2 linked regions of the Thermosynechococcus vestitus BP-1 genome follow. The protein of the gene in region 2 binds, or shares a complex with, the protein of the main gene of each other region. Links are inferred from orthologs where the notes say so. Each region holds a gene or a part of one and is shown on either strand. Other genes may lie near its edges.

Region 1 (4,263 bases), 380 kb from region 2 along the record:
CCACGGTACGCTCGTTCACGGCTTATTGGCCCATTGTCCTGATTTGACCGGCATTGGCGGTGTCCAGCGGCCAGGGATTGTGCATCGCCTCGACAAAGACACCTCTGGGGTGATGGTTGTTGCTAAAACCGAGTTTGCCCTACACCATCTGCAACAACAATTGAAAACACGGCAAATGCAGCGCCACTACCTTGGTGTTGTCTATGGCCAGCCCCGTGAGGACCGTGGAACCGTCATCACCCCCCTGGGTCGTCACCCAGTGGATCGCAAAAAGATGGCGGTGGTGCCCCCTGAAAAAGGCCGCACTGCCATTACCCATTGGTACGTAAAGGAGCGCTTTCGCCACTGTGCGCTTGTGGAGTTTCGCCTAGAAACGGGGCGCACCCATCAAATCCGCGTCCATGCCGCCCATTTAGGTTGGCCGCTGTTGGGGGATCCCCTCTATGGCCGCGGCAGCCCCCTAAAAGTAAAGCTTCCTGGCCAAGCTCTCCATGCCTATCGCTTACAATTGCAGCATCCCCGTAGTGGCCAAGAGATTGTGGCGATCGCTCCTTTACCAGATCACTTAGAAAGGTTACTACAGCGATTGCGCCAGCAGACTGTTTAAGTTTTTAAGTTGGATGGAGCTAAGCGGATTCGAACCGCTGACCCCTTCAATGCCATTGAAGTGCTCTACCAACTGAGCTATAGCCCCGAATCAGCAGACTTCTATCATCACCCAAAGGACTGACCTTTGTCAACTGCTAGTACAAAGCAAACCCCTCCTCGGAAGCACTAGCCAAGTTTTCCCCTTCCCTGTGCTGGCGCGATCGCCCTGCCGATCAAAGGAAGCATGAAGCAGCCAGTGTATAGTGAGTGTGAGTGCTGAGCAGGTAGGACTTTGGGATTCGCATTGTCCCCTTGCAGTTGACACGGGTACTGATGAATCGCGATCGCTCTCCCCTCAATCCAAGGCTGACCTATGCGGGTGTGCTGCGACAAGTCTCCCCAGAAATGGGGCAGTTTTGGCTCTCCCAAGAGGATGTGACGATTATTGGCCGTGATCCCAATACCTGTCATATTGTCCTTGACGCTCACATCTATACCTCTGTTTCTCGCCACCATGCCCAACTCACCTGTCAAAAGCGGGGCGCGATTCCCGTGTGGGCGATCGCTGACCTGGGGAGTGTCAATGGTACCTATGTCAATCAACAGCGGGTGGAGACCTTAACGGTGCTGAATGCGGGCGATCGCATTCAATTAGGGCGCCAAGGACCCGAATTTGTCCTCGAATACCTCCCCCTCACCGAAGTCGTGAGCACCCAGCCGGATCCACCCCTCACCCTCACCCAACTTCTGCCCGTTTTTGCGGTTCATCCCGACTGGGTACGCAAAGCCTATCTAGCTCCGGGGATGGTTACTGTTGTTGCGGTCATCCTCCTCTTTGCCACCGCTGGCTCCCCCGATGCCTTCAAAGTCATCTTGGCGCTCTACTTAGGGAGTGCTGCCTATTACTTCATCTATCAACTCTGTGGCAAACCCAAACCGATATGGGTTTTACTTGGCACGTTGACGCTGGAAATTTTAATTCTCCAAAGCCCAATTTTGCCAGCGATGATCTATCTCTTCCGCACAGTCTTATCCGCTCAACGGCTTCCCCCCCATCCTTCATTTTGGGTGTTATTCAGCCGTAACTTTATTGGTGCCGGGTTAATGGAAGAGCTACTCAAGGCCTTACCCATTGTTGTGGCCTACGGCTTGGGGCGATGGCTCCCTCGCCCCTGGAAACAAAAGGTGGGGGTATGGGAACCCCTAGATGGCATTCTTTTGGGAGCGGCTGCCGGCCTCGGTTTTACCTGGACAGAAACCCTTGGGCAGTACGTCCCCAGTATTGCGGGTCAATTTGGTGATTTAGCCGGTTTGCAAGTGCTCATTCCGCGGGTGTTGGGGTCATTGACGGGGCATATGGCCTACACGGGCTATTTAGGCTATTGTGTGGGGCTGAGTGTCTTGCGACCCCGTCGCGCTGCCTTGATTTTAACCGTTGGCCTTGGTCTTGCCGCCGGCCTCCACGCCCTTTGGAACACGGCTGCTGCCCGTTTTGGCCCGATGGGTTTGGCAGTGGTGGGGAGTGTCGCCTATGTCTTTCTCACTGCTGCTATTTTGAAAGCACGTCAACTGTCTCCCACGCGATCGCAGAACTTTGCCACTCGCTTTTATGGGTACCGTTAGGCCAACGGCCTGCCGCTTCTTCAATAGAGTCAATAGATTTAAGACTCAAGAGCATTCGGTATCAATCTTTAACCAAGGCAACAAAGTTGCGCAGCAATTGCAGACCCACAGCGCCGGACTTTTCGGGGTGAAATTGACAAGCAAATAGGTTGTTGCGGGCGATCGCTGCCGTGACCGTTTGCTGACCATGGCACACCGTTGCGGCCACTAATGACGGATCCTCAGGGGCAACAAAGTAGGAGTGGACAAAATAAACCCAAGGGCTCGGGGGTAGATGTTGCCAAAGGGGAGAGGCAGATGGCCTCAAGGTCAGTTGGTTCCAGCCCATGTGGGGAATTGTAAGGCCAGGTTCAGACTGAAAGCGTTTGACTTTACCTGCAAAAATGCCAAGACCAGGTTCTGTTCCTTCTTCACTACATTCAAAGAGCACTTGGAGACCAAGGCAAATCCCCAAAAAGGGCATCCCCTGCTCAATGATCTGCTCAATGACGGGTACCAATTCTCGCTCTTGAAGCCGAGCCATGGCGGGATCAAAGGCCCCAACGCCGGGAAGTACCACGGCATCCGCTGCGAAAATCTCCGCGGGGCGATCGCTAATGAGGGGCCTCGCGCCGACGACCTCAAGGGCTTTGCTGACGGAGTGCAGATTTCCCATATCATAGTCAATGATGGCGATCGCTGGTGCGCTCACAGGCGATTTCCCCAAAAGTAACCCTACCTAATTCTACAGGGGGGTTCACCACCGCTTCCCTTGCACCCCCACAATGGCACCTTCCTAAAGGACAAAGCCAGCAATGCCAACCCCCACCATCCAATCAAAATAGGGGGACTGGAAGGGGACAACCCGCCCGCCGGCGATCGTGCCACTGACATTGGTAACCGCGTCATTTTGGCTAAAAATCCGACGGGCACCCATGGGAACCTCTCCTTGCCGATGTTTAGCAATCCCATAAAGGCCGTAGCTATTGGTCAGCAGTTCCAGGGGAGCGATCGCCACCATCGGTCGCCCGCGCCCTACCTCCACAGTCTGATATTGACTTTCTCAAAATCCTTTTAGGATATGATTCGGCTCATCTCGGTTGCCAGAGCAACAGCCAAGGAGTGGGAAGACAGCCCTGGTCTAAAACTATGGAATACAAAGGGGATGTAAATCAATCTGCCCTCTAGTGATTCTTAGAATTTTGAGCCTGTTTCGTCCCGGGGAAAAGGGCTGTACTATGAACCCTGAAGTGCTCAAAAGTGGCTAAGCAGGCGTCTGCCGATGACAACCATTCCCCTTCGGACGCCTGAGGATGGGGTTGAGGACTGCAAACGGGTTGACCCCCTACTTAGCTTCGCACAGTATCAACCGCCTGTGCCAGCTGATAGGGGGCAAGGATTGCCCAGCGATTTAGAGCCTTTAAAGAAGGATGCCACATTGTCTGTATTAATTCTGTATTAATATTGTCCGTATTAATCGTGTATTAATGGCCAGTCTTAAGCGTCATGGTGTCAGCGATGCCGTCCCTTAAGGAAGTAATTGGCAGTTAGTTGGGTTAATTTTCTATTAACGATTGGTTGAATAGTTCTGCATGACAACTGACACTCGCCTAGAATACGATTCCCTCGGTGCCGTTGAGGTGCCTGCGGACTGCTATTGGGGTGCTCAGACGGCGCGTTCCCTCAAGCACTTTGCCATTGGCAGTCAGCGAATGCCCCTAGCGGTGATCCATGCCATGGCACGGCTCAAAAAGGCGGCGGCGATCGCCAACCGTGATTTAGGAGTTTTAGACCCTGAGAAAGCCAAATGGATCATTCAAGCCGCCGATGAAGTTATTGCCGGACAGTGGGATGATCAGTTTCCCCTCGCCATCTGGCAGACGGGTAGCGGCACCCAAACGAATATGAATGTCAATGAGGTCATTGCTAACCGTGCCATTGAGCTGGCGGGAGGCGTTAAGGGGAGCAAAAGCCCCATCCATCCCAACGATCATGTGAATTGTAGCCAGTCCTCCAATGACACCTTTCCCACGGCCATGCATGTTGCCACAGTCCTTGCCCTACAGGAGCGCC
Region 2 (4,403 bases):
CGCCCCCGGTCGACTGCCCAGGGCTGCTTCTGCCGCTTTTTGCACGTCTAAATCCACCGAAAGGGTAATGTCATTCCCCGGTCGCGCCACCTTTTGCCCAAGAATGCGAATGACTCTGCCTTGGCCATCCACCTCCACCTGCTGACCGCCCCAAGTTCCCCGCAGTACTTTTTCATAGGTGGCTTCCACGCCCATTTTGCCTATCACATCCCCAAGGCGATAGCCCTGATCTCGCCGCGCTGCCAGTTCCTCTTCATTCAGTTCGCCAATGTAGCCAATGATGTGGGCGGCAGTTTCGCCGTGGGGATAAAAGCGCAGGGCTTCACGGTCAATTTCAACCCCCGTCAGGAAATTGCGGTGTTCTTCGAGGGCAACAATTTGCCCTTGGTTAATCCCTTGGGCAATGCGAATCAACGAAGGGGAATTCACCCCCGCTTGTTTGACCCGCGCTTCGATCTCACTGGCGGGGATATTGAGCACCCGCGAGAGAATTCTCACCGTCTGGGGCCATTCAGGCTTTTTAGCAGCCAGGGGCCAGAGAAAGACGGAGTAGGAGAACTGATTTCCCGCCAAGATCCGCCCTTTGCGATCCAGAATCTTCCCCCGCTCTGGCGGTTTGGGAATCAAGCGAATGCGGTTTTCATCGGCCATCTGGCGGTTGCGATCGCCCTCAACAATTTGTAGGTAAGCCAGGCGAGTGCCAATGCCCCCCAGCAAAAATACCGTCATAATTGAGAGCAACACCAAGGCCCGACCCTGTTTGCCAACCCTGCGATCGTAGGCTGGGTAGGTGAGGGAGCGAGGGGGGGGCGTTTTTAGCATTGCCATAGGCAGGAGAAGTTGATCTCTGGGTCTATTCAATTGCCACTCTATCAGATGGGCGAAGACCAGCGATGGAGAATTCCGATAACCTATAACCTAGAAGAAGCCTCTGTGTTGCAGGATATTGCGGCTCCATGAAGCGATCGCGCCCCCGCCCCCAGGTCCAAGCCCCCAGTCAAAATCTGGACTCGTTCCTCGATGTCCTCACCAATACTGTAGGGGTAATGATCTTTGTTTGCCTCTTTGCGAGCTTGACGGCGGCAGTGTCTCCCGCCCTTGTGCGCACCCCCATTGCCCGCGAAACCCGCAAACAGGTGTATTTCTTTGAGTGCCGCGAAAATCGTGCCCTGCCCCTTGAGGTGGATCAAGCCAGTGAGGCCATCGACCGCCATCTGCGACGGGTGACAGACAATCCCTTTGCGCATCCTCGCCAAATTCAAGAACAACTAGAGTCCTTTCGCTACCGTACCCGCCACTACGATGTACGCTTGAGTCTGGTTCCCCAAGGAGAGAAACCCATTTTGCAAACCCACTTTGAACTCCGCGATCGCCTTGGTGGCGAGTTCTTTAATACCCTAGAAAAACCCACCTCCCAGTTTCGCCGCACCCTTGATCACCTGTCGCCAGCACAGCATTCCTTGGTCTTTTTTGTGCGTCCCGATAGCTTTGATTGTTTTCGAGCCGCCCGTGCCATTGCTTGGCGCAGTGGTTTTGATGTGGGTTGGGAACCGATGGGGGAGGGGCGTCCGATTGTCTTTGTCAGTGGCGGTGGTCGTCGGGTCACTGTGCAGTAGCCACAAGGAGGGATGATGCTTGCAAAACGAATTTTGCCCTGTCTGGATGTGAAGGCGGGTCGAGTTGTGAAGGGGGTGAACTTTGTCAACCTACGGGATGCCGGAGATCCCGTAGAGCTGGCTCAGGCCTACAATGCAGCGGGTGCCGATGAGCTTGTATTTTTGGATATTACGGCCACCCATGAAGAGCGCAACATCCTCATTGATGTGGTCTATCGCACCGCGGATCAGGTGTTTATTCCCCTCACGGTGGGGGGTGGCATTCAGTCCCTGACGATGATCAAGGATCTATTGCGGGCCGGGGCAGATAAAGTCAGCCTGAATTCGGCAGCCGTGCGGCAACCCGATCTCGTCAATCAGGCCAGCGATCGCTTTGGTGCCCAATGTATTGTTGTTGCCATTGATGCTCGACGCGAACCCGATTGTGCTCCTGACCAACCCCGTTGGCAAGTCTATGTGCGCGGCGGCCGGGAAGCCACCGGTCTCGATGCCGTGGCCTGGGCAGTGGAAATGGCTAAACGGGGTGCGGGCGAACTGCTGGTGACCAGTATGGATGCCGATGGAACCCAGGCAGGCTACGACCTTGAATTGACGCGGGCGATCGCCGAGCGAGTGGAGATTCCTGTGATTGCCTCTGGGGGAGCAGGCACCTGTGAGCATATTCGCGCTGCCCTTGTGGAAGGGAAAGCAGAGGCGGCACTTTTAGCCTCGCTGCTGCACTACGGCCAACTGACGATCGCCCAGATCAAGGGCTATCTACATCAGCACCAAGTGCCCGTGCGCCAAGCAGAACCCCTCCCTCAACCCGCCAGGGAGGGGCTAGGGGATTCAGCTAGAAGGGCCATGTCCAGTGGCTAAACTCCGGCTTGTCTACACCGTACTCGTAGGCATAGTTGCGGGCTGCAATTTGCATGTTGCGGAATTTTTCCTTGGCATGGGCACCCGCCACCTGAAGTTCAGGGAGGCGATCGATGGCATCAATGGCCAGACTAAAGCGATCAATCTCATTATTGATGGCCAATTCTAAGGGGGTGTTGATGTTGCCCTTTTCCTTGTAGCCCCGCACGTGCAAATTACGGTGATTGTGGCGGCGGTAGGCAAGGCGGTGAATTAACCACGGGTAGCCATGGAAGTTAAAGATAATCGGGCGATCGAGGGTAAATAGGCTATCAAAGTCGCGATCGCTGAGGCCATGGGGGTGTTCGGTTTCCGGTTGCAGCTTAAAGAGATCCACCACGTTAATGTAGCGAATCTTGAGCTCTGGAAATTCCTGCCGCAGGAGGGCGATCGCCGCCAACGCCTCTTGGGTGGGAATATCCCCAGCACTGGCCATGACCAGATCCGGTTCGTAGCCTTGATCATTGCTGGCCCAATCCCAAATACCTACGCCCTTTGTGCAGTGGATAATGGCCTGATCCATCGTCAGGTACTGTAAGTGCAACTGCTTATCAGAAACAATCACATTCACATAATTTTTGCTCCGCAGGCAGTGATCCGCCACCGACAGCAGCGAATTCACATCGGGAGGTAGATAAATGCGCGTCACCTTGGCACTCTTGTTGCAGACAATATCCAGAAATCCGGGATCCTGGTGAGTGAAGCCATTGTGATCCTGCCGCCACACCGTTGAGGTAATCAGCAGGTTCAAAGAGGAAACATCTGCCCGCCACGACAGTTCATTGCAAATGCTCAACCACTTGGCATGCTGGTTGAACATCGAATCAATCACATGGACAAACGCCTCATAGGTGGAGAAAAAGCCATGGCGACCTGTGAGCAGATAGCCCTCCAGCATCCCCTCCAGCGTGTGCTCGCTGAGCATTTCAATGACGCGCCCCTCCGGGGACAGCTCACCGCCATCGGCATCCTCATCAAAGGACTCGGCAATCCAAAACTTCTTGCTGGCCTCATAAACCGCATTGAGCTTGTTTGAGGTGGTTTCATCGGGACCAAAGATGCGAAAATTCCTGGGGTTGTTGCGCATGACATCCCGCAGAAAGACCCCCAAGGGACGGGTATTTTCCACCTCGATTTGTCCCGGTTTGTCAAATGTAATGCCGTACTCCCGGAAATTCGGCATTTTCAAATCTTTGCGCAGTAGGCCGCCATTGGCGTGGGGATTCATGCCCATGCGGTAGTTGCCTGTGGGTGCTAGGGCCTTGAGGTCAGGGCGGAAGGTGCCATTGTGATCAAAGAGCTCCTCAGGCCGGTAGCTGCGCAGCCAATTTTCCAGCAGCTGGAGATTTTCGGGGTTGGTGTGAACATCCGCCAAGGGAACTTGGTGTGCTCGCCAGGAGCCTTCCACTTTGTGGCCATTCACTTCCGCTGGGCCCGTCCAGCCTTTGGGGGTACGCAGCACAATCATCGGCCAACGGGGTAAGGTGGTGAGGCCCTCTTCACGGGCTGTCCGCTGAATTTCTTTGATTCTGGTGACACAGTAGTCCAAGGTTGCCGCCATTGCTTGGTGCATGGAGGGGCGATCGGACCCTTCCACAAAGCAGGGGTCATAGCCCAACCCTCGGAAGTAGTTCTCCAAATCCTGATGGGGAATGCGAGCCAGAATTGTCGGGTTGTTAATCTTGTAGCCGTTCAAGTTGAGAATCGGCAAGACTGCCCCATCCCGCGCTGGGTTCAAGAACTTGTTGATGTGCCACGAGGTAGCCAGAGGTGCTGTTTCTGCTTCGCCATCGCCGACAACCGCTGCCACAATCAAATCCGGGTTATCGAAGGCGGCGCCACAGGCATGGGAGAGGACATAGCCCAGTTCTCCCCCTTCGTGAATTGAGC

What was found. The genes of interacting proteins can lie anywhere in the genome.
Region 1: the proteins of hisF (region 2) and hisH are in contact, whole or in part, in a crystal structure (PDB 6RU0), measured with the Thermotoga maritima proteins. The link is inferred for Thermosynechococcus vestitus BP-1 from one-to-one orthologs. Residues at the interface, in WP_004080486.1 of Thermotoga maritima: Met1, Leu2, Ala3, Arg5, Ser40, Glu41, Asp45, Glu46, Ala70, Glu71, Ile73, Asp74, Ile75, Pro76, Phe77, Asp98, Lys99, Ser122, Gln123, Glu161, Thr195, Leu196, Asn247, Arg249, Glu251; in WP_004080484.1 of Thermotoga maritima: Asn15, Arg18, Arg22, Arg117, Leu118, Pro119, His120, Met121, Gly122, Trp123, Asn124, Asn134, Gly135, Tyr136, Tyr138, Val140, Tyr158, Glu180, Lys181, Ser182, Ser183, Lys184, Ile185.

Annotation. Positions count from the first base shown.
Region 1 is NC_004113.1:1,601,327-1,605,589, reverse strand. The notes cover bases 1,088-3,838. They hold hisH (imidazole glycerol phosphate synthase subunit HisH), read right to left. Parts: upstream 2,903-3,838; coding sequence 2,273-2,902; downstream 1,088-2,272. Other genes in these bases: fumC (class II fumarate hydratase), read left to right, coding at 3,783-3,838; TLL_RS07790 (transporter), read right to left, coding at 2,987-3,235; TLL_RS07800 (PrsW family glutamic-type intramembrane protease), read left to right, coding at 1,088-2,211. Outside these bases: TLL_RS07810 (RluA family pseudouridine synthase), read left to right, coding at 1-607; more of TLL_RS07800, read left to right, coding at 901-1,087; more of fumC, read left to right, coding at 3,839-4,263. UniProt on the Escherichia coli protein: IGPS catalyzes the conversion of PRFAR and glutamine to IGP, AICAR and glutamate. The HisH subunit catalyzes the hydrolysis of glutamine to glutamate and ammonia as part of the synthesis of IGP and AICAR.
Region 2 is NC_004113.1:1,221,747-1,226,149, forward strand. Bases 662-3,552 are described here. They hold hisF (imidazole glycerol phosphate synthase subunit HisF), read left to right. Parts: upstream 662-1,631; coding sequence 1,632-2,474; downstream 2,475-3,552. Other genes in these bases: mrdA (penicillin-binding protein 2), read right to left, coding at 662-828; TLL_RS05995 (hypothetical protein), read left to right, coding at 957-1,616; TLL_RS06005 (phosphoketolase family protein), read right to left, coding at 2,449-3,552. Also shown: more of mrdA, read right to left, coding at 1-661; more of TLL_RS06005, read right to left, coding at 3,553-4,403.